3 regions of the Arthrobacter sp. 4R501 genome follow, and region 3 is predicted to be linked to each of the others. Evidence: riboswitches for the same ligand, from Rfam matches in the RefSeq annotation. Region 3 holds a riboswitch; each other region holds the start of a gene.

Region 1 (9,572 bases), on a different contig from region 3:
AACGAGGCCCATCAGGCGGGCCAGGTCGCCGCTGTCGGCTTTATCCGTCAGGGGGTGCTGGGTGCGGAGCCAGACGATGCCAGCGCCGGGCCGGTGGCCCTCGGCCACGCGCATCTCCAGTGACCGGATGTAACCGCCTGGCCAGATGGCAGGGCCGTCGAGCGGTTTGCATTCATCCGGCGCCGGAATGGTGGCGTCCTCGACGGCGGCAACCGCGGACGTGTCGCTGGTGATCATCCGCCACGCGGTGGCGCGGATGGCCACCCGGCCGTTGGCAACCAGTTCTGCCTGCAGGAGCTCGATGGTCCGGCCCGGGCGGAGGGTGGTGGTTTCGATGTGGAACCCGCCGCCCGGGATCAGGCCCAGGATCTCGTAGCTCAGCCGGGCCATGCGCATGTCGGCGCGCGGCTCGTGGCGCTCCAGTCTGTCCGCCATCAGTCCGGACGCCGGCGCCATGTGCTGTTCGTGCTCGTTCCAGGCCCCCTGGGCGTGGATGGTGGAGCGGAATTGGCCGCCGCCGAGCGCCTGGTAGTAGAAATCGCCGTCGGCCAGTTCCGGGAGTGCAGCAGTCAACATTGACCCTTTCGCTTTGTTCTTGTGTGGCTCAGCCCACCCTATCCGCTGTGCCTGCCTCTGCCCGGTCGGCAGCGCTCCCCCGCGACCGGCGCCGCCGCCGTACCAGCAGCCAGGCGATAAGTCCGGCCGCTGCGGCGGCCAGCACAACAATCCCACACGGGGAGCCGGCAGCCAGCGCCAGCCACGCCTCCACGGCGGCGAGCCCGACGGTGGCGTAGAGCAGTGCCCAGAGGATGGAACCGGCGACGGCGGCGGGAAGGTAGCGCCGCAACGGCATCTTCGCAGCGCCGGCGGCGAGGTTGACGGCGGTCTGCAGGCCGATGGTCAGGAACGAAAGCGTCACGGCGAACGGTCCCCACCGGCGGACCAGCTCCTTCGCGTGGACGGCACGCCGGCCGTTCCAGGACGACGCGAACCGCGTGTGTTCCAGGCCGGCTGCCGCTCCCCGGCCGATCCAGTACGTTGCATTGACCCGCAGCATAACAATGGCGAACAGGCTGGCCGCCGCCACGCCGAAGGGCAGATCCAGGAACTGGTCCATGGGTCAGGCCGCGGGCTGCGGTCGGGCCCCGACGGCGAGCTGAAGGTCCGCGAAGATGTTGCCGTTAAGCCGGAAGGCGTGGGCGGCGTGCGCGAGCACCGCCTCGGTCCCGTCCTTGTCCAGCGCCAGGGCGTCCAGCCGGAGCCGGTAGCCGTCCTTGTACTGCTTTATTTTCCCGATAGCGGGAAAGAGGTAAAAGTTAAGGCCGTCGTCCGGGATGCCGTAGTGCCGCTGGACCAGGCGGTGGATGATCTGCCCGCCGGACAGGTCCCCGAGCAGCCGGACGTAGTGGTTGGCAAGCATAAACTCGGCACTGTGGTGTTCGCGTATCAGGGTGGCGTAGGCCGTGGTGGCCGGGACGGTGACAATCCGGCCGTCCGCCAGCCGGTCCTGCCAGCCGGGACCGTAATGGAACGCCATGTCCGCCTCGAGGGCAGCCATGCGTTCCAAGGCGGGGTCCATGCACCCTGCCAGCTGCGGATCAGAACCGTACTCGGACCGCGCCACTGATTCCATGGCACCGTACACCGTGTACAGCCGGGCAGTGAGGGCAGCGACGGCGGCCGCGTCCAGCCTGCCCTCGAGCAGGTCGCCCATAAACGGGGACGACTCAGCTTCTTCGTGGGCCGTACTGGTGGACTGTTTGAGCAACACGGAGAGCGGGGCGGTCATGTTCTTCCTCACGCGCAGCAGGGGGTCGGAACACCATTATGGCGCACCGCACTTAGGCAACCCTAATCTCGCCCTTCCAGCATGCGCGTCCGCAGGTCCGGCCACGATTTTGCGAAACCGGGATGGAGCTCTTTCGCGTCCACCTCGTCCAACGGAACCCACTGGAGTTCGAGGCTTTCCGGATCGCTGATTACGGGCTCAAAAGGCGCGGTCACCAGCACTACAACGGTGGTGTAGGACCAGTAGCCCAAGTCCAACACAGACGTGAAGAGGACGCTCACATAGGCGGCCGGTACCGCGGCTTCCTCGTGCGCCTCGCGGAGGGCCCCGGTGACTGCGTCCTCGCCCTGGTGCAATGCTCCGCCGGGCAGTCCCCAGGTACCACCGTTATGGCTCCACAGCGCGCGGTGCTGCAGGAGAACGCCCTTGCCGGGGTCATAAGCCAGCACGCCGGCGGCACCGAACCTGCCCCAGAACTTGCCGCCGCCGCCCTCCACCCAGGCGTCACCGGGGTCCCGCGGACCGGTCCGGACCGGCGGAATCGTGAGGTTCGCGTCAGGGGACGTGGCAGCCAAGGAGTGATCCATTCCACCAGTCTGACAGGTGCCCGGTGGCCCGGACGCGCGGCCGCCCGCGGCGCGTCAGCCGGTATGTCCCGCGTGACCGCGTTCGATGGCGAAATCACCGCCCGGGTACATAACGGTTTCGTGTCCGTCGTCGAACCTGACCAGGTAGGGCGGATGACCTTCCTGACCACGGACTTCCACGATCACGCCGTGCCGGTCCGAAGATCCGACGGTCCTCCCCCGGACGATAATCCTGTCGCCCTGCGCTGCCTCCATGGCAATCACCTCCAAGCCCCAGAGTACGACTGACGGGGACCGGGGAACAGGGGTCAGCCGCGTTCCGCGTCGCGGTTCCCGGAAATGCGCTGCAGGTCGGGTCCCTGAGACGCGATGAGCCGGGCAGCGTGGCGAAGCGAATCGTCGGGGTCCTGATGCCAGCGGGTGATGACGACGTCGGCGCGCTGGCGGCCGCTTTCGCCCAGTCCCTGCAGCAACGGAACCACAACGTCGGCAATCAGGGGGTCCACCAGCTCACCGGTCTGCGCGGTTCTGATGAAGCCCTCCAGCCGGGTCAGGTCAGAGTGGCGAAGAAGGGCAACCCGGGACTGCAGCAGCACCACGGCGGCGAGCCGCCTCTCATAGACCGGCCGCCTGCCGGGACCGGGCCGGCCCCAGAGTAGGGATGCCAAAGCGGTCACCTCATCGTGGCCAAGATCCTTGAACTTCCTGCTGGCGTCGCGGACGGTGCCGCGTACGGCTCCCACTGACGATCCGTAGGAACCCAGGACCCCGCCCACCCGGGCCTCCACGTCCTCCGCCCGGTACCAGGCGCCCTCATTCTGCAGGGTGGCATCGATGAAGCCGGCAGCGTCCTGCACGCGCCCGTTCACAGCCACCTCCCGGTGGCCGCGTGGAGGATGCAGAACGGCGTCGACGGACGGGCTTCGAGCCGCCCCTCCGCAATGGGATCCCCGCACACGGCGCATGTACCGTAGGTGCCCGCCGCAATCCGTGCTAGGGCCGCATCCACCTGGTCAAGTCCCGCACTGCTCTGCTTCAGGAGCGCCGAGGCCTGCGACAGCTCGAACGCAATGGTGGAACCCTCGGGGTCGTGTTCGTCATCCACGTTGGAATCCTGGCGTGCGGCGTTCGCCGAGGAGATGTCCGCACGGAGCGCGGGGAGCAGCTCGAGTTTCCGGGCGCGCTCTTCTTCCAGCAGGACCCGGAACCGTTCAAAATCGGGCATGGGAAAAGCCTAGTGGTTTGGGTCTCGACAAGCGCCGCCGGCGGGAGGATGCTGGCAAGCGTAAGCGCCTCAGATGCGGTCTGGCAGCCAGGGACAGAAAGCTGCCTGACACAAAACCAACAGAGAAAGTCTGCGTGTCATGCCTACAAACATCGTCACAGAACTGGCAGTCAAGTCCCACAACACACCGGATGAGAAGCGCCGACCGGAGAAAACCGAAGTGGATGTCGTCAACCTGGGCGGCTACACGGTCGGCCGGATGACGTTCAGTCCCGGCTGGCGCTGGTCGGACTGCATCAAGCCGGTGGTCCAGACCGAGTCCTGCCAGAACAACCACGTCGGATACTGCGTTTCCGGTGCCCTCAACGTCGAGACCACCGGTGGCAACCGGATCAGCATCAGCGCCGGCGATTCGTACACCATTCCACCCGGGCATGACGCCTGGGTGGACGGCGACGAAGCCTTCGTCGGCATTGAATTCTTCAGCGCCGCGGAATTCGCCAAGGCCCCAGGAACATGACCCGGCTGCCCTCCCCCGGCAGGTCAGTACCAGTTATTGGCCACGGAATGGTTCCACGCGCCGCACGGTGACCCGTAGCGGTCCGCTATATAGGACAGTCCCCAATTGACCTGGGTCCGGTAGCTCGTGAGCCAGTCGCTGCCGGCGCTGGCATACTTGCTGGCCGGCAGCGACTGGGCGATCCCGTATGCGCCCGAGTACGGGTTGGTGGCAGTGGTCAGCCAGTTGGACTCCTTGGTCCACAGCGACGCCAGGCACGGAAACTGGTCCTGGCTCCAGCCGTAGGCGCCGAGCTGCCCGGCTGCGTAGTTCTTGGCGCCCGCGGGGTCGTTGACAGCGCCTCCCGGAACGGAAGGCACGACGACGACGGGCGGCGGGACCGGCGTCGGGCTCGGCACCGGAGGCGGGGCGGGCACGCCCGGTACAGCAGGTGGGGCCGGAGCCGGTTTCTGCGCAGCGGCAAGGGCCGCCGCCTTGGCTGCCGCCTCCGCCTGTTGGCGTGCCTGTTCCTGCGCCGCGGCCCGCTTGGCGGCCTGCGCCGTTTCATACGCGGCCAAGGCCACCTGGCCCTGCCGGAAATCCCCCTCCACGGCAGCCGTGGTGCCTTTGAGGGAGGCCAGCTGCGCGGTCAGTTCCTGGCCGTGCTCCTGCTGCTCCGCGATCTGCCGGGACATGGCCTGCTGGGCGGATTGGGCGGCGTCGAGCTTGGTTCTGGCCTCGCCGGACAGGCGCTCGCGCTCGGCCCTGGCCGCCTGCTCCTGATCGGCCAGGGCACGGGAAATGCGTTCGGCGCCTGCAGATTTGTTGACCAGGGCCGCAGTCTTATCGCTGACGATCTGGACGATATTCAGGCCGTGGATGCTGTTGTTCTGCACGGCGTCGAGGGCAACGAAGAAACCCATGTTGGTTCCACCGGTCTTGTACGACTGGGCCGCCAGAGCACCGATTTCCTTCTTGTACTGTCCCAGTTCGGCCGCGGCGCGTGCAGTCTGGGCCGTGAGTGCGTCCACAGTGGAAGTGGCGGCCTGAAGTGCCGCTTCGGCCTTGGCGTACTCCGCGGCGGACGTTACGGCCGCATTGCCCAGCGCCTCTGCTTCAGCCTGGAGTCCGCCCAGCAGCCCATTGATCCTGGTGACTTCTGCCGCTTTGCCGGCCTCGCTCTTCTTGGCGTTCTGCACGTCTTGCCACGAGGGATACCCGCCGGGCGGCGCGTCGTCGGCGGCATGCGAGGGAAGCAGCGCAGCCGACCCCACCAGGGCGACCGCCAGCAGGCCGGCGAGGGCGGGCAGCCGCATTTTTTGAACAATCCGGGACATAGTTGGTGAGCTTACCGGGCATATACGGATTACGGGGCCTGACCTGCAACATCGTTACCGAGGAGGGAGGGAATCCGAGATGAAGCGCGGGTGGATTTCACGCCTACATTCCGTTACCGGAATGTGACATTGCTGATAACTGGAAGTTATGGTCAAACGGTGGCCCGGCTCAAGCCGGGACATTCCCGCCAGTATGCCGAGCCCTGCCGCTGACCGGGATCCAGTCGCTTTCCAGCTGGCAGGGACGGGGGACCCACGTTTCCACGGCTTTTCGAAGCCTCGGGGGTTAAGTCGGTATCGCTCCGTCCCGTGCGGCGGCGCTACCGGCCGGGTATCTCCGACCCGAACCCGACAGCTCACCCCGCAGGCATGGGAGAGGCGATCAACCGTGTCCAAGAATTCCGCTGCCGCACGCCTTCGTGCGGTTCCTGCCCGCTCTACCGTCCTAGTTGGCCTGTCCACTGCGGCCAAAACACACCCCCTGACGTTTGGCCGGCCGGCCCTGGTGGCTGTTGCTGCATCCGGCCTGCTGTTCAGCATTGGCGTCCCGGCTCAGGCCGGCGTCCACGGCCCGGACAACTCCGGGACTGCCAACACTCAGGTCCAGACCAGTGCGGCGGCAGCGGCTCCGGCCGCTGTTGCTTCGACTTCCGCTGCAGCAGCCACCGCCGCGGCCAACGTCCACACAGTCGTTTCGGGTGACACACTGGGCCAGATTTCCGCCGCCAACGGCGTCCCGCTCAACGACGTCCTTGCCGCCAACGGACTCTCGCTGACCAGCATCATCTACCCCGGCGACCAGATCCGGATCCCCGGCGCCGGCTACACCGCACCGGCTCCCGCGGCGGCGCCGGCTTCCCCCACCAACACCGGCATAAGGCTGGCCTCAACGTCCGCACCGGCGGCCCAGGCTCCGGCCGGCTCGCTCGGCGCGGCCATCCTGGCTTCCGCCAACTCCCAGCTCGGCATCCAGCAGGACTGCACCGCCATGGTGGAGAAGGCGCTGCGCTCGGTGGGTAAGAGCGTGGGTGACCTGGCTCCCGGCCAGTTCTTCCAGTACGGCCCGGTGGTGGGCACACCGGCCGCAGGGGACCTGGTCATCACGGCCGGCCATGTGGGCGTCTACGCCGGCAACGGCCAGGTTGTCAGTGGCGGGGTGGACGGTTACAAAACCGAAGTGCACTCCATCAGCTGGCTCGCCGGAGCGTCCTTCGTCCGCGTAGCGTGATCCGACCATGCTCGACGGCGGCGGGCGGCACCCAGCCCCGCGCCGCCGTCGTCCATCCCTGGTGTTCTCTCAGGTCCCGCAGAAGGTCCGATAGCTCCCGAAGTCTTCAGGGGCGGGGCCGGCGTAGCGTTCCAGCCCGGGGCGCTGCGTGTACGGATCGGCCAGGACGTCCACCAACCGGTTGAATGGGTCCAGGTCGCCGGCGATAGCAGTGTCAAGGGCCTCTTCAACCAGGTGGTTCCTGGGGATGTAGACGGGGTTGACCCGCTCCATCAGGTCCGCGTCCGGCGCCAGGGCCAGCCACTGTGCCGCCCAGGCGTCGAAGGCTTCCGGGTCCGCAAACGTGGACCGCGCAGTTTCCGGCGTACCGCGGGCTGCCGAGCCGAGGCTCCGGAAGAAGGACGTGTAATCCACCTGGCCTGCCTGAAGCAGGCCCAGCACGCCGTCCACCAGGGGCGACGCGACGTCGTCGTGCGTGTCCGGTCGCAGCCCAAGTTTGGCTTTCATGCCTGCTGACCAGGCCGCGCTGTAGAGAGCGCGGAAGTTGCCGAGGGATTCAACGGCGAGCGCCACGGCCTGGTCCTGGTCTTCATGGAACAGGGGCAGGAGTGCTTCGGCGAGCCGGGTGAGGTTCCATTCGGCGATGACCGGCTGGTTGGCGTAGGCGTAGCGTCCGTCCGCGTCGATGGAGCTGTAGACCGCGCCGGGGTTGAAGGCATCCATAAACGCACAGGGACCGTAGTCGATGGTCTCGCCGGAGATGGCCATGTTGTCGGTGTTCATCACGCCATGGACGAAGCCCACCAGCATCCATTGCGCCACCAGGGACGCCTGCGCGGCTATGACCGCCTCGAAGAACGCGAGATAGGGCTTGTCGGCGAGCGCCGCGTCCGGGTAATGGCGGCTGATGGCATGATCCGCCAGACGGCGCAGAAGGTCCGTCTCGCCGTTGACGCGGGCGAACTGGAAGCTGCCGACCCGCAGGTGGCTGCTGGCCACCCGGGTGAGCACGGCCCCGGGCAGCATGGTTTCGCGGCGGACGGGCCGGCCCGTGGCCACCACGGCGAGGGACCTCGTGGTGGGGATGGCCATGGCGTGCATGGCTTCGCTGACGATGTACTCGCGCAGCATGGGACCGACGACGGCGAGACCGTCACCCGCGCGGGCGAACGGTGTCCGGCCGGAGCCCTTGAGGTGGATGTCCCGAAGCTGCCCGTGGATGTCCGCGACCTCCCCCAGCAGGAGGGCCCGCCCGTCGCCGAGCAGGGGTGAGTAGCCGCCGAACTGGTGACCGGCATAGGCCTGGGCCACCGGTGTGGCACCGTCAGGAATCTGGTTGCCGATGAGCAGCCGCGTCCCCTCGGGCGTCCGCAGCCAGGACGCGTCGAAGCCCAGCTCGGTGGCCAACGGCTCGTTCAGGACCAGCAGCTGCGGGTCAGGTGCTTCCTCCGCCTGCCAGGGAACCGCCAGCTCCCCGAGTTCGCGGGCGAAACGCCCGCCGAAGGTGAGCGTTAGTGGGATTGCGGTGCTCATGCTTCAAGACTACCCGCGGCCGCGACTGAGTGCCCCGCCCTCCCAACTGAGTAGCGCTATCTGTCGTTCTGGAGGCTCAAAACGTCAGATAGCGCTACTCAGATCAGCCGTGCTGGCGTCACCCCTCAGACGTGCTGTCCGAACCAGACGAGGGTGTCGTTCCAGGCAGCCGTGGCCTGGGTTTCGTTGTAGCGCTCGCCGGTGTCGTTGTGGAAGGCATGGTCGACGCCGGGGTAGACGGTGAGCTGGTGCGTCACCGTGGTGGCGTCCAGGGCATCGCGGAGGCCCGGCATCGCGCCGGTGATCCGGGCGTCGCGTTCGGCATAAACCCCGAACACCGCGGCCTTGATGGCCGGCACCTTGTTCAGGTCCGGCGCCGGACCATAGAACGCCGCGGTGGCCTTCAGCCCGGCCAGCTCGGTTGCCGCCTGCCAGGTAATGCCGCCGCCGAAACAGTACCCGTTCATGGCGATGCGTCCGGAGTCCACGAAGTCCTGGCCCTGAAGGTAGTCAAAGGCCGCCGCGAAGTCAGCAACATGGCGTTGGGGGCCGGCGCTGGTCAGTGCACCCGAGACGGCATCGGAGTCAAGGCTGGCGGTGCCGCCTTCCCTGCTCAGCAGGTCAAGGGCCAACGCCGCGTACCCGGCCTTGGCAAAGCGGCGGGCAACGTCCTGGATGTGCCGGGTCAGGCCGCGGTTCTCGTGGCAGACCAGCACGGCCGGGCCGGCTGCACCGGATTCGGGCCGGGCGAGGTAACCAGTGATCTCGGTTCCGTCGGCCGGGAAGCGGACGGTCGCCGTCGTAAGCCCCGCGGCGCCCTCCGGGACGGAGAGCGGACTCTTGGACCGCGGAACAGCACCGGCAGAAGCGGTGCCGGTGCCCGCCGTCGCCGATGATGGCGTGGGTGTGGGCATGGGGTCGGTGCTGCGTGGTACTTCCTCGGGGGTGCATCCGACGAGCAGCATCGCAGCAGAGGCCGCCGCCATGCTTCCCGTGATGAATGCGACCCGGCGGGTAAAGGTGCGGTGCGTCATTGCGCCGGCGCGGTAGTCGTCGAAGAATTCCTCGATCAGGTAGCGTTCAAACTTTCCAAGCTGGAGCATGGTTGACCTCCTCGAGTGAGGCTCATATCCTTCTCCGAAGCCGGCGGTCCTGCAAGGGTCCCATGCGCCCGGTCAGAACTGCTCCGCCGGGATGGACAGGCCGAGATCGAGAAGTCCGCGGCCTGCCTGTTCCAGGATCGGATCCATGGTCAGCGAGGCGTGGTTGAGCAGTACATTGACATCGCGCTGGATCCGCTGGAGCGGGTGCGTCAGCCGGTGCACACTTCCGCCGGAGCCCGTCAGGATGAGGCGGACAGCCTCGGCCGACGCC
Region 2 (9,572 bases), on a different contig from region 3:
ACCTGCCTGCACCTCTTTTTCATCCTTCAATACTGGAGTCTCCAATGTCCTTCCCTTCCTCCTCCCATATCCGGGCCGCAGTGTTCACAGCGGCCACGGCAGGGCTTGTCCTCACCCTCACGGCCTGCGTCCCCGAATCCGCGCCTGCCAGACCGATGCCGAGCAGCCCAAGCAATTCCAATGCCCTTCCCAGCAGCCACGTTCACGGCCTGAGCGTGAACCGCGAGACAGACCAGGTGCTGATGGCTACCCACGAGGGCCTGTTCGATGTCACCAGGGAGCCCGCGGCCAAAATCGGTGACACCAATGACCTGATGGGCTTCACGGCCGGGGCGGACCAGGACCTGTTTTACGCCTCGGGCCACCCCGGGGCAGCCTCGGACCTGCCCAACCCCATGGGCCTGATCAGGTCAACCGACGGCGGCAAGACCTGGGAACAGCTCTCGCGCCAGGGCGAATCCGATTTCCACGCCCTCACGTCGGCCAAGTCCGGCATCGTCGCGTTCGACGGGACACTGCGCCGAACCCCGGACGGGAAGACCTGGTCCGTTGTCGCCGCCAGATTCGTTCCGGCTGCCCTGGCCGCGCATCCCGACAGTGACACTGTCCTCGCCACCACCCGCGAGGGTGTGCAGCGCTCAACCGACGGCGGCGACACCTGGGCCCTGAACCCGGCCGCTCCGGTGATCCAGTTCGTGACTTTCGCCAGCGCCTCCGAAGCCATCGGCGTGGAACCCAACGGTTCCGTCCACTCTTCGGCCGACGGCGGGCAAACATGGTCCCGGACAGGCCGGATCGAGGGGCAGGTCCATGCGATAGCGGCCGTGGAAGGCTCGGATGGGAAACCTTGGATCTGGGCAGCCACGGTCGACGGCCTGGTCGTCTCCACCGACGGCGGAGCCACTTTCAGGCCCTCGGACGCCGCCTGAGCTGACGGCATGGGCAGATTCCTTTTGCATCGACAACCCAGAAGCCGGACCCTAATCCATGGAGGCTGACGAAAGTATCTGGCGTACGGACGCTGCGACGCTACGCGACGTGGTGCTGGACCCGAACGCGATGGAGGCCCGCCTCGGCGGCTGCACCGAGCTGGAACGCGTGTGGGTCCTTTCCCTTCTGGGACGCCATGAAGAAGCGGTCATCGAGGGCCAGGCGCTGCTGGCCGCCTCCAAGGACCGCTTCCAGGCGCTGCTCGTCCTCGCGAACGCCTATCAACGCATGTACCGCTGGCACGACGCTGCCAAGCTCCAGGAACAGGCCCTCCGCTTGTCGCGGACAAGAACCAGGGAGGCGAACGTCCGGCACCAGATCGGCAGGCGCCTCTTTGATGAAGGGCTGTACCGCGACGCCGCAGCGGAATTCGACTGGGCTGCCAGCCTCTTTGGCGCTGCCGGACGGGTAGAAGCCGCTCGCTCCTCCCGCCAGGCCCGGGACCGGGCCCTGGAAGTCCACCGGCAAGCCTCATTCGGGGACAACGAGATCCAAGCCTGCGCGGAAGGCACAGGGCAACCAGAGTCGGGCCCCGAAGGTGATCTGCTCAGATGAACGCGGACGGATCGACCGTCTGGCCGTTGACCATGACTTCGAAGTGAAGGTGGCATCCGGTCGAATTTCCGGTCGTGCCGACCCCGGCGATCTGCTGTCCCTGCGCCAGGACCTGCCCGACGGAAACGCCGATGCTGGCCAAGTGGTTGTAGGTCGTCTTCAGGCCGTTGCCGTGATCGACGACGATTCGGTTCCCGCCGCCATACTGGCTCCAACCCGCCTCGGTGACCGTACCGGCGCCCGCGGCGAAAACAGCTGTCGAGCAAGCTCCCGTCAGATCAATCCCGGTGTGCATTTCAGCGGCAGCCCCGGTGATCGGGCTTACCCTGTAGCCGAACGTGGAACTGACGTTCATCGAAGCCAGCGGCGCCCGCAGGCCCTTCGATTCCACTGCAGGGGCAGCAGGAGCAGCAGGGCTCTGGACCGCTCCCGCTGCCTGAACCGCCGGCTCCGGTGCCGGGGCCGGGGCCGGCTGAGAGCTCACGCCGGGGCTCTCAAAGACCAGAGCAGCACCTGCATCAGCTATCACTGCCGGGACGGAAACCGCCGTTGCGGAGGCGGGGCTGTCGGTGGCAGCCTTCTGGATGCCGGGATCTGCATTCGCCGCAGACAGGGCGGTCAGGGCAAACATTGTGGTAACCGCGGCAGCCACCCCCAGCTGCTGGCCGCGGATCCTCACGGCCGGTTCATGGAAAACGCTACGGAAACGGGATGAAGTAAACGCCGGAAGGGCACGCCGACGGGCATGTTTGGGGTGGGCAGACAAGATGGAAGTCCTCTCGACGCCGGCGAAGTTAGCTGTCGGATTCGGACGAGTGGACTGTCCGGCCGCCCTGCCTGGCACCCTCAGGAACTTTTGCAGGTCGGCTTCACCCCAAGGTGCACATGGCACCGTTTGTGGGTTCTCCGCCCCCGCCTTGAGAATGAAGTACGTGGACCGCCGGCGGGGTTTGGCGAAGCGGTCACACCCATACCCGCTACGGGCATGTAATCCCTCGACTCTAACCAACGACACGCGGAAGTTACAAATTCGTTACCAAATCTTGAGTAAGGCGTTTCGATCCCAGTAACCAGACGTCGGGGGTAGCTGGCCTGTCCGGGGAAAGTTACGCTGTGCCTGACAGTGCTCGGTGAGAAGCCGTCCTCGCCTGGGCAGGGCCAGAATCATCAACCAAAAGGGGGTACGACACAAGCACCACAGCGGAGCCGGTTAGCAGAACACGCAAGCCGGCCCACCGTATCTATTTCCAGCCGCTCAACACCATGGAAGAGAGAAAACGATGACACACGCCAGCGCCCACAAAATGCTTGATGCCTACCCGAAGGATCTTGGCAGCATCGACCAGCACAAGCTCGCCGAAGGTATCGCCGCGTCTTTTGACTGCGCACAGGCCTGCACGGCCTGCGCAGATGCGTGCCTGAGCGAAGACATGGTCACCGAGCTGACCAAGTGCATCCGCACGGACCTTGACTGTGCCGACATCTGCACAGCCACAGGAAATGTCCTCTCCCGTCACACCGGCTACGACGCCAACGTCACCCGCTCCGTCTTGCAGGCCTGCGCCACCCTGTGCAAAACCTGTGCTGACGAATGCGAACGGCACGCCGAAATGCACAGCCACTGCCGGATCTGCGCAGAAGCTTGCCGCCGTTGCGAAAATGCGTGCAACGAACTCCTCGCGTCACTCGACTAAACGGCCGATACGAACGCGCCGAAATGCCGGCGGGAACCGGAGGCCTTCGAATTCCCCTTCTCCGACACTGATTCTTGAATCCACCGGAGACCTCACATCTGCCTGGAGAGACGTAGAAACCTATGCAGGGACGGAGACTGGACGTCAAAGGCGTTGCCATTGAATCCCACCTGAACGCTTCCCTCCTACCAGGACGACCCGGCCGCTACTCGCCCGCGTGCCCGCGCCGGCGTTAATCCTGGTGCGTTGAAGGCGTGCCGGTTTCAGGCGTAGGCGCCGCGGGAGGCTGCAGCCCGGCCATCGTGACTTTGACGAGACGAAAGACAGCCTCACGGGACACCAATCCACTGGCCGCTTCCAAGGCATGAAGGCAATATCCGGCGAGCTCATCCGGGGCAACATCGGAGCGGAACACCCCGGCGCCGGCACCATCACTCAAAATCTCCGCCAGGAATTCATGGAGATGCTGGTGCGCGCGACCGACGTGTGATCCCTGGTGCAGTCGTGCGGCCTCAGCACGACCGTCGTGAGAGTGGGCGATCAGCGCGTAAGCCTTGAGGACGGCTTCAAGCTTTTGATTCGGGCCCGCCGCGCGGTCACGGACCCGAGCCAGATGTTCCAAATGGGCTTGGACCTGGCGTTCGTGCCAAGCCGTCAGGATCTCGTCCACGTCCGGAAAGTACTTATACAGGGTGGCCCGGCCGATCCCCGCGGTCTGGGCGATCTGTGACATCGTCACCGATGACAGCCCCTGACTGGCCACCAAGGCCGCCGTGGTGTCCAGGATCGCCGAACGGACGGCGCTGCGGTGCGATTCGATGGTCTCGTTCCAGAGCTTCGGCATTCCTGAAGTATACGCTCCGTCCTACGTTGGACAGGGTGATCGCGAGAAGACATACTGTCTTGTAAACACGCCCGCAGAGAATGACCAAAGGAGATGGGACATGACCCGCGAGCCAAACCAGCCGGAGCACAGCGATCCCGCCCAGGACACTCTGACAGGTCCGCCCCGCTGGGTGAAGGTCTCCGCGATCGCCGCCGGCATCCTGCTCCTGGTCGTTGTTGCCGTGATGCTGCTCAGCGGCGGTCAGCACGGGCCGGCACGGCACGGATTCGGGCTGGACGCGCCCGCCTCATCTCCCGCTGCGTTGCAAAGCTCCGCCAGCGGGCAGGTGTGAACCCAGGATGGTCCTGACATCTGCGCTGCGGAAATTCCTGCTGACCCTGCATCTCATGTCTTCACTCGGTTGGGCCGGAGCCGTAGCTGTTTTCGTCGTGCTCGATATTGCCGCCCTGACGAGCACTGACCCCCAGCTCGGACGCCTCCTGTGGCTGGCCCTGCAGGCGGCGGCCTGGTCCCTGCTTGTCCCCTTGGCCTTCTCGTCCCTGCTGACCGGCGTTCTTCTCGCTTTGGGCACGGTCTGGGGGCTGTTCCGGCACTACTGGGTGCTCTTTAAGCTCGTGCTGACCCTCGTGGCCACGGTCGTCCTGGTGGTGTACACGCAGACGATCCAGACGGTGGCGGGGATGGTGAGAGATCCCGCAATGTCCGGAATGGACCTTCCCTCTGCCTTGCTGCACACCGGCGGTGGCCTGGTCGTCTTGCTACTGACGACGATCCTGGCAATTTACAAGCCCCATGGCATGACCCGGTACGGACGGCGAAAACAACTGGAGCGGCGCCGGCAGACTGTGCCCTGAACAGGCGTTCCCGCAGGCATCACCAAAAAGAAACAGGCAGGGTCGGACATTGTCGCCCGTTTGCGTGCCTGGAACAGTCGTTGGGTCAATGCCAGGGAGCCGCGCACCGTAGAGTTCAACGGGTGAGGTTGAACTGCTGATGGGCCACGGACAAAGCCACTCCCCTGCCGAGCCGGCGCCGTCGCCTCAGGCGACGGCCCTGCGGCGGCGAGCAAACCGGTTGCTGTTGGCGGTCCTGGTGCCTCTGACTCTGCTGACGTTGGCCGCCATGATCCTGATGTGGCCCTCGGGCAGCAGGGACGGTATCACCCTTACCAACCCAACCTCCGGTGCGCCCGGCGCGACCTTTGAGAGCGGAAAGATCCAACGCGTAATTCAGGCAAGCTGTACGCAGGGAGCAAGCCAGGACGCCCAGGGTCAGAGTGGCTCCGACTGCACGTATGCGTTCACCGAACCGGACAAAGGCGGCAGCCAGGTCAAGGTGATCATCAACCCGGACGTCGCGAAGTCCCATGGGATAAAAGCCGGAGACAACATCAGTTATCTGGATCTGACTTCATCCCCGGGCGCGGCAGCCAACCAAGCAACACCCCAATACATCTTCGTGGACTTCGTCCGTACAGTGCCGATCTTACTGCTGGCCATCCTGTACTCCGTGGTGGTGATCGCCGTCGCCCGCTGGCGTGGACTGCGGGCACTCATCGGACTCGTAGGCGCCTTTGCCGTGCTGGCCGGATTCATGCTTCCGGGTTTGGTGGAAGGCAAACCCCCGCTGCTACTGGCACTCGTGGGATCCACAGTGATCATGATCGGCATGCTGTACTTCGCACACGGGTTTTCGGCCCGCACGTCCACCGCTCTGCTGGGCACCATGTTCGGGCTGGGCATCACGGCGGTGCTGGCAGCCTGGTCAACGGATGCCGCGAATCTTTGGGGCGCAGGGAGCTCCGAAGCCTCGGTCCTGTCCAACATTTCGGGCAACATCTCCATCTCCGGCATCATCCTGTGCGGGCTCATCATCTCCGGACTCGGGGTACTGAACGATGTCACCATTGCGCAATCCTCTTCCGTGTGGGAACTATACGAACTCGCTCCGGAAACGTCCGCCCGCAACCTCTTCACCTCTGCCATGCGTATCGGCCGCGATCACATCGCCTCCACGGTCTACACGATCGCGTTCGCCTACGCGGGGGCCGCCTTACCCATCATGATCCTTGTGATGCTCTACGACCGGCCCCTCGGGGAGGCGCTGACCAGTGCCGAAATGTCCGAGGAGGTGGTTCGGACCCTGGTCGGCTCAGTCGGACTTGTACTTGCTATCCCTGTCACCACCGCCCTCGCCGTGCTGGTCGTCAAGGCAACCGGCACAAAGGGCCCTGTCCAGCCTGCCGCTTCCAAAGGACATAACCGTGCCCGGAACACAGACACCGCTACGGCCCCGCCCGAGGAGCGCGATATACGAAGGCCAGCGCCCTCATGAGGAACCATTAGGACGGGCCTGTTACGGGAGAAGTATGGAATGACCGCTGTTCCAGGTCCTAGGTTCTATGGGACAGTCCCAGTGTCGGGCCCTCTTCCATTTTTGTTATAACTCCATATCTTTCGTTACTATTCACCGGTTTCCTCGGTGCCGAGGTGAGGTCCTTCAGTGACCGCTCGTGCTCTTCCTTCGGGGCGTCATTCTTGATTGAAGGACGTGATGGCAACGGCACCAGAACCAACCCGGCTCCGTTTCGAACCTTCCACCTACGACGAGACCCCCGCCAGCACGGCAGCTCTTCAGTATTACCGACGACTGACGGGGGTCTAACCACGGATCGGATCTACGACTCGGTCAGGTCCGTGATGTCTGATCCTGCGTTGTTTTTCACGGATTCGATGCCTTTTATCGCAGCTGCTTTGCTGCTGTAGGACTCTCCTGTGGCAATGACCTCGCCGTTGCCGGCCTTGAGGCGGAATCGGAAGCCGCCGGAACCGTCCTTATACACTTCAAATTTGCCTGCCATGCGCATGTCCTCCTCGTCATCGCCGCACCGGGTGTGTCCGGTACGGCACGGATACTGCCCAACGTGCACATCCTAGCGAGCAGGATGGCGTCGAGCATGCCCAGCCGGAATGACAATGTTTGGTGCGGCTCCCCTCACCGCGTCACTGCCGTCCTTTTACTTCCGGTCGCTAACTCTTGAGCGCACTGCACCCTGGAGGTCCTCCCGCGACGGCAGTCCGACCAGGCCGTCAGCGCCTAGGTAAACCCTGCATGTCAAAGCCGGTGATGCTGTTGAGGGGAACAGGTCATGGCCATCGACGATGAAAGACGGTGAGCCGTGGAAATGCAGCGCCTGAGCCTGTTCCTCACTGTCCACTTGAACAACGCGGAGGTCTCCAGCATCGTTTTCCGCTGCCAAGACCTGGCGGTACAGGTCCAGGGCCGGGGCGCTGTTGGGGCATTCGGAGATGATCCGCAGTTCGTACTCCATGCTTTCTCCAGTATTTCAGCCGATGGATGCTTCGCACCAAATTCCACATCATCGAGGAGGCTCCAAAACCTGCGCGTCGACGACTTGCGGGCAGACACATACGCTTCAAGAACTTCCACGGCAGATTCAGCCGGAGGCAGTGCCAACGCACGGCCGACCTCGGACCAGGTGTGCCCGGCCGCGACCGCCTCCAGTACGGCTTCGCCCATCGCCTTATCCAATGCTGTTGCTGCCCGACAACACTCCCGCACGGAAACCAACGGATCTGCACTAGCGAAGGTCGGCGAACTCGTCCATCGTGGACGGCCGGGCCACTCAACAACAGACCCGAACCATCCTCGGAGATGACACGTCCGCCGAACGCTTCGATGAACCCCGTTGGAACAACCAGGCAGTGGACGCCGACACCGGCCTCCACTAACTCAGAGCACGCTACTACGGACTGCCCCGCAACCGCCCAGTTCCTCGGCATCGACCCGCTTGCTATACATACGCCGGAGAACAACCCGCTAACGTTATGGACCCACCGCCGCCGCGGACCGGAGCGCGCCGGTCCGAAGCGAAAAGGGGAGACAGTGTCATTGGACCCAAATCGGCCCCTGGTGGACTGCCGCCGCAGCCTCCGCCAGACTCGCAGCCTTCGGCGGGAATCGGGATCAGGACCAATGGCCCTACAGGGCAGGCTGGCCGCGCGCCAGAATGATTCTGGCCGTGCGCCAGATTGCCTTGCTATGCCGGCGACGCCCTCGGGCGCGCCGGAACGGACCAGGCGACACCAAACAATGAAGGGAAGTCATCATGATCCACAAGCTGATGATCCATGCCGCTGTACTCACCGCCGGTGTCGCGATCCTGGCCGGAGGCCTCGCCGCACCCGCAGCAGCCGATAACAACTTCGGTCAGCACGTGCGGACCTGCACCCAGACGATGGGCTTCGACGGGGAGCACAACCCCGGCATGCACCAGGGCTTCCACGGTTGGAGCCCGGAGCACACCTGCTGACCTCGCTGCTGGCGGGCCTACCGTCTCCCAGGCGCGGGAGGGCTGCACCCGTTTGGTCCTCTCCACCCAAGAGGGACTGGCAAGGGGGATGCCTGTCTGGCCTGGGTGATCACGAGGTTTGATATTGTCGGCGTGCAGGAAGCCCGTCGAAACCCCAGTGCCCGGAAACGCCTGCTGGCCACGCTGGGCCCTCAGTGGCGGGTTGTCACCTTGGATGGGACCGAAGGGTCGGCTGGTACGCGAGCGCCTGCCCTTTCCACTACGACACGGAGCGATCCGTGGGGGAATCCCGGGTTCAGCAGCCTGAGTCCTCCCGAAGCTGCAGTGTCCCATGGGATGTGGCTGTGCTCCAAGACCAGTGCATCGGAATTGGGAAACAGCCTGGTCGCAACGGGCCTCGCGGCCCTTCGCCGGACCCGTTTCGTGCATCACGCTGAAGCGGACACCCTCCAACGTCACATGCTCCACTTCTGGTAGGTGTCCCCGCAAGATGTCGCTGTCGTTGTTTCCAAATACCCCATCTGCCAACGGCTGGCCGACGCAGGAATCGCACAGGAAACCCTCCGCCGCCTCATGGACCACAGATCCGCTGACACCACCGCCAAGTACTACACGGTCACCCACGCCCGGAAACGCAAAGCCATCGAATCCGTCAAAAGGCTCTCCTTCGACACCCACGGCGCACACGCACCCGTCACCGAAGAGCTCTACTCCGTGGCCGTCGCCGTCCCATTCGGGAACTGCACCGAACCGACCAACATCAAAGCAGGCGGCAAAGCGTGCCCCGCACGCTTCCAATGCGGCGGCTGCACCTTCTTCAGATCAGACCCCTCCCACCTCCCGGACCTCAAGGCACACCTCGAACGGATGAAAGAAGACCTCGCCTGGCAGATCGCCCAAAACCTCCGCCCCTCACTGATCACCGATACCAGGAATGAAATGGAAGCCTTCACCTCCCTCATCCATGCCCAGGAGTCACGGCTGGCCGATCTTCCCACTGCCGAACGGGACGCCCTGCAGGAGGCCTCCGCCGTGTTGCGACGACTCGGCGCCGATGTCCCCACCGCAGTTACGAAACCCTTCATTCCGGTCGGAAGTCTCAGATTCAGACCAGACAGCCCTAAGGACACCCAGTGAACGACCCCGCGCAGAA
Region 3 (9,572 bases):
CACGTTCCTGGGCCTGGTTGCGCTGGCCTATGTTGCGGCCGTGGCGGAGGTCCTGGCCCGCGGGCGCCACTTTGTATTGGTGGCCACCGCTGTGGGATCCAGCCTCACCATTGCCTTCTCCCTTGCCTTCGTCAGCACCTGGGAGTTGGCCTTCGCCGAGCAGTCGTCGATCTTCGGCACGCCGCTCCCCACCGGGGATCCAGACAACTACTTCTACTGGGGTGGGGCCTCAGCGGTGGCCACGCTAGCGGTCCTGTTCCTTGGCGCAGTCTGGCCGGCGGGCAGGCGGTTGGGGACTGCCAAAGGGAGGCCCGCGCCAGCCAAGCGGCGGCCCGCTTCCGGCACTGGCCGCCCTGCTGCGCGGCGCCCGGCAACCGGAGCCACCGCGGCCCGGGGCGCGTCAACCGGGGGCGCGGCACCCCGGGGTGCCGCCACCGGTCAGCGTGCGTCGGGCTCCCGCGCACCCGCCCGGATGCCAGCCTCGGCAGCCAAGCGGCCGTCGTCGTCCGCCTCCCCGGTCCGCAAACCGGCACCCAAACCGGGCACCAAGACGGGCGCCAAACCGGCGCCGCGCCGCTGACCCAACCGCAGAACCTGCCGGCCTCGGCGGGTGAGCACGGCAGTCGCCACCCCGCCCAGGAGGAGCAACCCGCCAGCCAGTTCCGCCGGCGTGGGCACCTCCCCCAACGCCAGCCAGGCCGCGCTCATGCCCACCACGGGCACCAGCAGGGTAAAGGGCACCACGGCGGACGACGGATAGCTGGCCAGGAGCCGGTTCCAGATCCCATACCCCACCAGCGACGCGAAAATGGCCGTGTACAGCGCACTCAGGATCGTGGCCGGCTGGAGGTCTGCCAGCGTGCCGAACACCGCGTCCGGCCCGTCCACCAGCAACGACAGCCCGGCTAGGGGCAGGGGCACCACTGCGCCGGACCAGACCACCAGCCCCAGCCCGGAGGCGGCCTTGGCCTGACGCGCAATGACGTTCCCGGCCGCCCAGGACAGCGCGGCACCCAGGACGATGATGAGCGGGAGCACCGGCGCCACGGCACTGCGGCCGACGGCCACCACGGCCAGCCCCGCAACGCCAAGAACGACGCCGGCCAGTTGGCTCCGGCTGGGGCGCTCGCGCAGAAACCCGGCGGCCAGGAGGACAGTGAGCAGCACCTGCGCTTGGAGGACCAGGGAGGCGAGGCCTGCCGGCATGCCCAGCGCCATGGCCAGGTAGAGGAGGCCGAACTGGCCCGCGCTCATAAAGAGGCCGACGCCGATGATCGCCTTCCAGCTGACGTCGGGCTTCCTGATGAAGAAGATCCAGGGGAAGACCACCAGGAGGAACCGCATGGCCACAAACAGCAGCGGGGGAACCTCACGGCCGTTCGCATGCAGGCCGAAGTCGATGGCCACGAAGTTCAGGCCCCAGAGAACGGCGACCAAGGCAGCAAGGCAGGAGTGTCGGAGATTCACGGTCCCACTCTTGCAGAACGGCAGATGAAGCACCAGCGTTGAATTCTGCGTCGAATCATGTACGTTTGCTTCATGATTGAGATCGGTTCGCTGCGGGCACTGACGGCGATTGAACAACACGGTTCGGTCATAGCGGCGTCGGAGGTGATGGGCTTCAGTCCGTCGGCAGTCTCCCAGCAAATCAAGAAGCTGGAGAAACAGACCGGGTTCCCCGTCCTGGAACGCCGCGGCCGCGGCGTGCTGCTGACCGAGCGCGGGCTCACCCTGGCAGCGTACGGCCGGCGCATCCTGTCGGAGCTCGAGGAACTGGAATCCACCCTGTTGGCGGATCCGGCCAAACCTACCGGGCACCTCAAGGTTGTTGCCTTTTCCACGGCCTGCAGGGGCCTCGTGGGGCCGCTGCTGGGACGGCTGGCCTCATCCGGAGCGGACCTGGACCTCAGCGTACTGGCCGAGGACCCGCGGGAGGCCGTGGCGCGGGTGGCCAACGGGGAGGCGGACCTGGGTGTGGTCCACAACTGGAACTCCGTCCCGCTGGTCATACCGGAGCACATGAACCTCGAGTGGTTGTGCGAGGACGTAGCGGACGTCCTGGTGCACCGCGACCATCCCTTGGCAGGACGCGGCCAGGTGGAGCCGGCGGATCTGGTGGACGAGCGCTGGATCAGCACGCCGCACGGAGCCATCTGCAACGAGGCCCTACTGAGGATCTTCGCCGACCTTGGCCGGGTGCCGGACATCAGGGTCTACGATCCAGACTTCGCAACCCACATCGCACTGGTGGAGCAGGGAGCCGTTGTGGCGCTGGTCCCCCGCCTCGGCCGGCCCGCACTGCCTGCGGACGTCGTCGGCCTGCCCCTGGTCAACCCCACGCAGGTCAGGCAGGTGGGCATCGTGTACCGCCGCACCATGGCGGCCAGCCCGGGCATACAGCACGTCGCCGGACTGCTGCGGGAGGTCGCCGGGTCCCGCGGCGTCAGTGAGTCCCGCGGCGTCAGTGAGTCCCATGGGGTCAGTGAGTCCCATGGGGTCAGTGGATCCCGTGGCGTTAGTGGGCTCGCGGGACCTTGAACTTGGTCAGCCGGGCGTCCTGCCCATCCAGTTCGGCCCAGGATTTCTCCGTTTCCAGCACCGTGAGGGCGCTGGTGGGGTAGCGGGTGGCGGCGTCCATGTAGGCGTCGTGGTTTGAGTCGCGGGAGGCCAGGTGCATGGCGAGATCCTGGACGCCAGGCATGTGCGAGATGAGCATCAGCGTGGTGACGGTGTCAGGCACGTGGTTGACCACGGCGAGCATCCGCAGCGCAGAGGCGGCGTAGAGGCCGTCCTCAAGTTTCGGCGTCGGGGCCTTATCCCCCAGTTCAGAGCACACCCAGGTGCACGTCTGGCGGGTGCGCAGCGCACTGGAACACAGGATGAAGTCCGGCAGGATACCGTGTTTGACCAGCCACTTGCCGGCCAGGGGCGCCTCGCGGTGTCCCCGTTCCTCCAGCGGCCGCTCATGATCCGCCACACCGCCGGGCCAGTCGGACTTGGCGTGCCGCATGATCACCAGGCGTTTGATGTGGTGGTCGCTCATCCCCCAAGCCTAACGCCCACACAGGTAAGCCGCGCCGCCGTCGAACATTAGCCGTGGAGGCCAACACTCGCTGGTCCCGAACGCACAAGAGCGGCATTTCGCGTAGTGCCGCATCGCCGACTGAGGAACGAAGGAGGTGTCTAAGGCACGGCGAAATGCCGCTCTTGTGCGTCGCTGAAGGACTAGATCGAGTATTCCGGAGCGGCCCAGACAATAACTTCGGGGTGCTCGTAGAAGCGGTAGCCCTGGCCGCGGACGGTACGGACGGTGTTGGCGAGGCGGCCCAGCTTGGAGCGGAGACGGCGGATGTGGACGTCGATGGTGCGCTCGTTGGGGACTTCCTCGGCGTTGCGCCACAGGCCCTCAAGCAGTTCATCGCGGCCAACCGTGCGGGTGCCGTTTTCCACCAGGTAGTTCAGGAGTTCGAATTCCTTGAAGGTCAGGTTCAGGGATTCCCCGTCAAGGTGGACTTCGCGGCGGGCGAGGTCGATCAGAACGCCGGACGGGCGCGGGTCCTGGGGCTGCTGCAGCCGGGCAGTCTCGGTGCGCTTCTGCGCGTTCACGGTGGGGTCACCAAAGGTGGAACGGACGACGTCGAGCGCGGAACCGGGGGTGCCGGCCGGCGCCACGGCCACGGCCGCGTAGCTTTCAGCACCGTTCACGAGTGACTGTGCGTAAGCGCGGATTTCCTGGGCAAGCTTGGCAATGGAGGTTCCGGCAGCCGCTGCGGTCTCCTCGTCGATGCCCATGTAGAGGACAAATCCGCGGGCCACGGTGTCATTGGCGACTGGGCGTACACTGTTGGGTCCCGCGATCACCGGAGTGGGCGCGGTGAGCGGCGCGGCTTCGGCAGGCTGGACGGCGCGGAGCTGGCCGTAGGAACTGGGGTTGTAGCCCTGGGGTGCGTAGCCGGGGGCAGGAAAGCTGGCCCCGGGGGCGGCCGGAGCGAACGCCGGTCGGGCACCGAACCCCTGGCGGAGGCCGGAAGCCTGGCCGGCCTTGCCTGCGTTACGGACGGAGATGTGGACGTATCCGGATGCAACTGACATGAATGCTTACCTCAATGTGAATGGCCGTCATCGCGGCTCGAATGCTGATTGTCCCCGCAATGAAATCTGGGGATGGCGCCCTACGCTGGGCTGGGGGCGAATGCCTAAGAACTTCGTGGGGTCTGAAGATCAGGCGTGCATTCGACAACAGCGCATGTCGGCAGCAGCGGATGTGCTGGGCCAATATTCTGCGGCTGCAGGTGCTGTTGAGTTCTTGTTCACAATTCAAAGTGTGCAACGTAACAATGAAAACTTGCAAGTAACAATGGGTGCAACGTTCCGCATACTGAGACAAAATGCGGATTTGTGTTACAGATCACCATTCTGATTTGGCGGCAGATTAGGAGTTGTTGTCCGCCGTAGGTCCGCAAATAGCCCTCTCCGGCGAACAATGTTCGCCCTTTCTCCATATCAAGACCTTGAAATTCACCGGCCACTGACTTGCCGAGATTCCCTGCTGGGTTTTGCCGCCTGTCCAGCGGAGAAGGCGGCCGCCGGCGGATGGTCGGCGTCCCGCCCGGCCACCCAGATCGCCCATCCAGCTCGCTAGGCTGGGATTCACAGCGTGCGCACAGGAACCCCATAGCGCGGGCTCACCGAATGATCGGAGAGTTGTCCCATGGCCACTTCGCACTCCATGACCAACAACCTTCCGCAACTGACCCACCCGGACGGCTCCCCCATCCGCGCCCTGGTGGTTGACGACGAACCCAGCCTTTCCGAACTCATGAGCATGGGGCTGCGCATGGCCGGCTGGTCCGTTGCTGTGGCTTCGGATGGCCCGGAGGCCGTCAAGCTTGCCAAGGAGTTCCGCCCGGACGTACTGGTGCTGGACGTGATGCTGCCAGGATTCGACGGCGTTGAGCTGCTGGGCAGGATCCGCGCCTTCGCGCCCGAGGTACCTGCGCTTTTCCTGACTGCCAAGGACGCCGTCCAGGACAGGATCGTGGGCCTGGCGGCCGGCGGGGACGACTACGTGACCAAGCCGTTCAGCATGGAAGAGGTCCTGCTGCGGCTGCACCGCCTGGTCCAGCGCTCCGGCGTTGCCGCGATGGACACTGCCGAACTTGTGGTGGGCGATCTTGTCCTCAACATCGACACCCGCGAAGTGACCCGAGCGGGCGACAACCTCCAGCTCACCGCCACCCAGTTCGAGCTGCTCCGGTACCTCATGGAGAACCCCAAACGCGTGATCAGCAAAGCCCAGATCCTGGACCGCGTCTGGAACTATGACTTCGGCGGCCAGGCCAACATCGTGGAGCTCTACATCTCCTACCTGCGCAAAAAAGTGGAAGCAGTGCACCCGCCCATGATCCATACCGTGCGGGGCGCCGGCTACGTCATCAAACCGGCTGACTAGCAGCTCCATGTCCTCGCCGCGAGCAACCCCAGCACCAGCCCGGAGCTGGCTGAAACCGGACACCTGGCATCTGCGCACGCGCCTGATCCTGTTGGCCATGGCCCTGCTGGTGGCCATCTGCGGAGCCGTGGGGCTGTTCAGTTACGCCTCCATGGACTCGTTTCTCACCGGGCAACTGGATGAACAGCTGAGCCAGGCCGCCAAACGCTCGAACGATCCGGGCCGCCCGCCCCTGGGCGGATTCAACGGCAGGCCGGACCCGCTTGACTCCCGCGGGCAAAGTGTCGGAACGCTGAATGCACGGATCCTGGACGGCCAGATCCCCAGTGGCGGCTTCCTGGACTCGGACACCACACGCCTACCCCTCGACGCCGAAGACAAGCAGACCCTGCTGGCGCTGACGCAGAACGGCCTTCCCGTGAACCGCTCGCTGTCCAACGGGGATTACCGAATTGTGGCCGTGCAAACCGGCTACGGCGATGTCCTTGTCACGGGCCTTCCGCTCGCCGCCAAGGAGAGCACGCTGGCATCGCTGGTGTGGACCTTTGTTTTTGTCTCCCTGGGCGGGCTGGCACTGATCGGACTGGCAGGAACCGTGCTGATCCGGCGCACCATGAAGCCGCTGGAGCAGCTTTCCGAGGTGGCAACCCGGGTGGCTCGGCTCCGGCTGGACGCGGGCGAGGTGGCACTCGCGGTGCGCGTCCCGCCGTCGAACTCCAACCCCGGCACCGAGGTGGGCAGCGTGGGGCACGCCCTCAACCTCATGCTGGACAACGTCGCCAACGCGCTGGAAGCCAGGCAGAAGAGCGAGACCAAGGTGCGGCAGTTCGTTGCCGACGCTTCCCATGAGCTGCGCACCCCGCTGACCGCCATCCGCGGGTACACGGAGCTGATGCGCATGACCGAGAGCTTCACGCCCGACGGCCGGAAATCCCTGGCCCGGGTCCAAAGCCAGTCCGAACGCATGACCACCCTGGTGGAGGATCTGCTCCTGCTCGCCCGGCTCGATGAGGGCCAGCCCCTGAAGCTCAGCGAGGTTGACCTCACACAACTCGTGATCGAAACCGTCAGTGACGAGAAAGTCATCGCCCCGGACCACCACTGGCGCCTTGAACTGCCCGACGAGCCGCTCGCCGTCACCGGAGATGCATCCCAACTGCGTCAGGTGCTTGTCAACCTGCTCTCCAATGCCCGCAAGCACACGCCGCCGGGAACCACCGTGGTCACCGCTGTCAGGAAGTCTGCCAATGGCGGCGCAGCGGTGACGGTAACGGACGACGGCGGGGGCATCCCTGCGGAATTCGTGGACCACGTTTTCTCCCGGTTTGCCCGCGCAGACGCGGCGCGCAAGGGTACAGCGCCGGCCTCGGGCGCCGGGGCGTCCGAAGGCACCAGCGGCCTGGGCCTGGCCATTGTCCAGTCGATCATGGAGGCCCATGGCGGGAGCGTGGAAGTGACATCACGGGCCGGACGGACGGAGTTCGCATTGCTCTTCCCTGCCGGCGCGCTGGCGCGACCCACTGAGGCCCGAGCGCAGCAAGGCGACACACCATCGTCGTGATTCCCGTTACCAAAATGTGACTTAAGGTTCCAGCTCCTGTAGCGTCGATGAGGTGCGGTTCCCGTTGGGCCGCATATCCGGATGACGCCAAGCTCTGCCGCTTCCCGGATTCCGTTTTCAGAGGCAGAGGCGGGGGACCCACCGTCCCGGGCACGAAGTGCCCTTTGGGGTTAAGCCAACACGTGATTGCGCCGTGTGGCCGGATGCCCTCATCCGAACCCGACAGCTAACTCCGCAGGTGTGAGAGGCGATCCATCATGTCTGAATTCAAGGTACAAACGCGCCCGCAGGGCGACACAAAGTCCCACAGCCACCGCAAGCAGACGCGCTTCGGTGCAGCTATGTCCCCATTGTCCAAGGCGGCCCGGATTCCCTCCGTGGGCCAGCGCGTCGCGGTGTTCGCGACGGCGTGCGCCCTGCTGGTCGGCGTCAGCGCCGCGGCACACGCTTCCGAGTCTGCGTCGCTTGCGGCCAGCGCGGACCAGGCCGCCGAAGAAGCCAGCGCCCAGTCGAAGCTGAGCTTCGAGGCAGCCGAGATCCAGCCCCCGGCCTCCCCGGAAGCTGCGCCGGCCGAGATCAACGTGGCGCCCCAGGCCGCCGAACCGGCACCTGCCCCGGTCCCGGAGCCCGCTCCGGCTCCGGCCCCGGAACCTGCGCCCGCGCCTGTTGTGGCCGTCAACGACCCCGCAGGAGCGCAGGCCTACGCTGCCGGCCAACTGGCGACGTACGGCTGGTCCGCTGACCAGATGCAGTGCCTGCAGACGCTGTGGACCAAGGAATCCGAATGGACCACCACGGCCACCAACGCCAGCAGCGGCGCGTACGGCATCGTCCAGTCGTTGCCCGCTGAGAAGATGGCGAGCGCCGGCGCGGACTACGTCACCAACTACCGCACGCAGATCAACTGGGGCCTGAACTACATCCAGGAGCGCTACCAGTCACCGTGCGGGGCGCTGAACTTCCACCTGTCGCACAACTGGTACTAGCCGACTGAGCGGCGCCGGCGGCCGGCGTCGCTGACCTGCGCCGGCGGATTACGAAGGTGATCCGCCGGGTCAAAGCCGGAAAGAAATGAGCTGCCGTCCCGCGGCGTCCGTTTCCACGGAGGCGGTTACGGCGCGGTAATCCGCGATATGCAGCACGCCCGCCGGCAATTCGCCCGCATACGGACCCACGGCCACCGTCCGGATACCCGCACCAACGCCTGCCGCGATTCCGGCGGGCGCATCCTCGAACACCACGGCGTCATCCGGTTCCACGCCGAGCAGCCCGGCGGCCATCAGATAGCCTTCCGGGTGCGGCTTGCCCCGTGTGACCAGGTCCGCCGTCACGGCCGTGGCCAGCATGTCCAGCCCCGCAGCGTCCATGCGGATGTCCGCCAGGGTCCTGTCCGCTGAAGTCACCAGCGCCACTGCCTGGGCCGGGAGACTGCGAAGCAGTTCGGCAGCCCCCGGCAACGCGACGATACCGGCCGTCCGCACCCGTTCCATCGCGCCCAGTTCCTCGGTGAGGGCCGCGACGTCCGCTCCCGCCGGCGCGAAACGGCGTACGGTATCGGCAGCCTGGACGCCGTGCGAAGTGCGCAGGATTTCGGCGATGTCCAGGCCGTACCGGGCCGCGAATTCTCCCCAGACCTCCTCCACTACTGCCGTGGAGTCCACCAGCGTGCCGTCCATATCGAAAAGGACGGCCCGGCAGGTCAGTGTTCGTGCGGCGGCAGGTGCTCGTGTGGCGGCAGGTCTGGGGATGTCCATGCTGCCTATTTTGCCTTAGGCGTTACCGGCTTAGGCGTCGCGACCCCAGGCGCCGCCCTTAGGCGTCACGGCCCGGGATGTACTGCACCGCCCACTTGTTTCCGTCGGGATCCGCGAAGTAGACGAAGTGCCCCCAGTCCTGCACGTCAATGTCGCTGACGTCCACACCGTTACCCTTGAGGTGGGCGTGGGCAGCCTGGATGTCGCTGACCACCATCTGCAGGCTTGGGGCCGTACCCGGAGGGGCGTCATTGAGGCCCTCGCCAATACAAATGGAGCAGGCGGATCCCGGCGGGGTCAGCTGGACGAAGCGAATGCCATCCATGGGCCGCTCGTCGAAATCCGGGTTGAAGCCAACTTTGTTGACGTAGAAATCCTTGGCGCGGTCCACGTCGGATACGGGCACAAAGACGAGTTCAAGTTTCCAGTCCATGCGCCACAGGCTAACGGCGGCGGTGGGAAAGCGGAAGACCTGAAATCCGAAGCAGCCTCGAATCAGCCGGCGATGCCGTACAGGCGGTCGCCGGCGTCGCCGAGCCCGGGAACGATGTAGGACTTCTCGTCGAGCCGTTCATCAATGGAGGCCAGCACGATGGTCACGTTGGCCTCGGAAAGTTCCTCTTCGAGCTTGGCCAGGCCTTCCGGCGCGGCCAGGAGGCAAATGCACGTGACGTCGGAGGCGCCGCGCTTGAACAGGAACTTGATGGCTTCGCGCAGGGTTCCGCCGGTGGCAAGCATGGGATCCAGCACAAAGATCTGCCGGTCCGTCAGGTCCTCCGGGAGCCGCTCCGCGTAGGTGATGATG

What was found. Region 3 has a riboswitch for cyclic di-AMP ahead of CXR02_RS18345 (hypothetical protein). Riboswitches for the same ligand answer to the same signal wherever they lie in the genome.
Region 1: another riboswitch for cyclic di-AMP. It lies ahead of CXR02_RS03730 (LysM peptidoglycan-binding domain-containing protein); the one in region 3 lies ahead of CXR02_RS18345 (hypothetical protein).
Region 2: another riboswitch for cyclic di-AMP. It lies ahead of CXR02_RS11115 (M23 family metallopeptidase); the one in region 3 lies ahead of CXR02_RS18345 (hypothetical protein).

What each region holds. Positions count from the first base shown of each region.
Region 1 is NZ_PJIW01000003.1:155,138-164,709, forward strand. It holds gene CXR02_RS03685 (thioesterase family protein) at 1-573, opposite strand, end outside; gene CXR02_RS03690 (DedA family protein) at 605-1,117, opposite strand; gene CXR02_RS03695 (heme oxygenase (biliverdin-producing)) at 1,121-1,789, opposite strand; gene CXR02_RS03700 (NUDIX domain-containing protein) at 1,852-2,376, opposite strand; gene CXR02_RS03705 (DUF1918 domain-containing protein) at 2,431-2,631, opposite strand; gene CXR02_RS03710 (DNA alkylation repair protein) at 2,685-3,245, opposite strand; gene CXR02_RS03715 (TraR/DksA C4-type zinc finger protein) at 3,242-3,601, opposite strand; gene CXR02_RS03720 (cupin domain-containing protein) at 3,741-4,121, shown strand; gene CXR02_RS03725 (transglycosylase) at 4,145-5,437, opposite strand; cyclic di-AMP (ydaO/yuaA leader) riboswitch at 5,650-5,822, shown strand; gene CXR02_RS03730 (LysM peptidoglycan-binding domain-containing protein) at 5,826-6,665, shown strand; gene CXR02_RS03735 (YdiU family protein) at 6,735-8,198, opposite strand; gene CXR02_RS03740 (dienelactone hydrolase family protein) at 8,324-9,301, opposite strand; gene ribA (GTP cyclohydrolase II RibA) at 9,374-9,572, opposite strand, start outside.
Region 2 is NZ_PJIW01000009.1:147,389-156,960, reverse strand. It holds gene CXR02_RS11125 (F510_1955 family glycosylhydrolase) at 45-929, shown strand; gene CXR02_RS11120 (hypothetical protein) at 988-1,545, shown strand; gene CXR02_RS11115 (M23 family metallopeptidase) at 1,538-2,224, opposite strand; cyclic di-AMP (ydaO/yuaA leader) riboswitch at 2,317-2,511, opposite strand; gene CXR02_RS11110 (four-helix bundle copper-binding protein) at 2,826-3,239, shown strand; gene CXR02_RS11105 (TetR/AcrR family transcriptional regulator) at 3,472-4,083, opposite strand; gene CXR02_RS11100 (hypothetical protein) at 4,184-4,417, shown strand; gene CXR02_RS11095 (DUF2269 domain-containing protein) at 4,473-4,940, shown strand; gene CXR02_RS11090 (YibE/F family protein) at 5,080-6,420, shown strand; gene CXR02_RS11085 (DUF1508 domain-containing protein) at 6,764-6,946, opposite strand; gene CXR02_RS11080 (hypothetical protein) at 7,103-7,417, opposite strand; gene CXR02_RS11075 (hypothetical protein) at 8,216-8,419, shown strand; partial or broken gene CXR02_RS22910 (metallophosphoesterase) at 8,701-8,938, opposite strand; gene CXR02_RS11065 (hypothetical protein) at 8,897-9,556, shown strand.
Region 3 is NZ_PJIW01000021.1:6,827-16,398, reverse strand. It holds gene CXR02_RS18375 (EamA family transporter) at 439-1,467, opposite strand; gene CXR02_RS18370 (LysR family transcriptional regulator) at 1,540-2,538, shown strand; gene CXR02_RS18365 (histidine phosphatase family protein) at 2,516-3,043, opposite strand; gene CXR02_RS18360 (winged helix-turn-helix domain-containing protein) at 3,226-4,092, opposite strand; gene CXR02_RS22185 (hypothetical protein) at 4,091-4,420, shown strand; gene CXR02_RS18355 (response regulator transcription factor) at 4,712-5,452, shown strand; gene CXR02_RS18350 (cell wall metabolism sensor histidine kinase WalK) at 5,460-7,013, shown strand; cyclic di-AMP (ydaO/yuaA leader) riboswitch at 7,089-7,265, shown strand; gene CXR02_RS18345 (hypothetical protein) at 7,271-7,999, shown strand; gene CXR02_RS18340 (HAD-IA family hydrolase) at 8,069-8,767, opposite strand; gene CXR02_RS18335 (VOC family protein) at 8,826-9,200, opposite strand; gene upp (uracil phosphoribosyltransferase) at 9,263-9,572, opposite strand, start outside.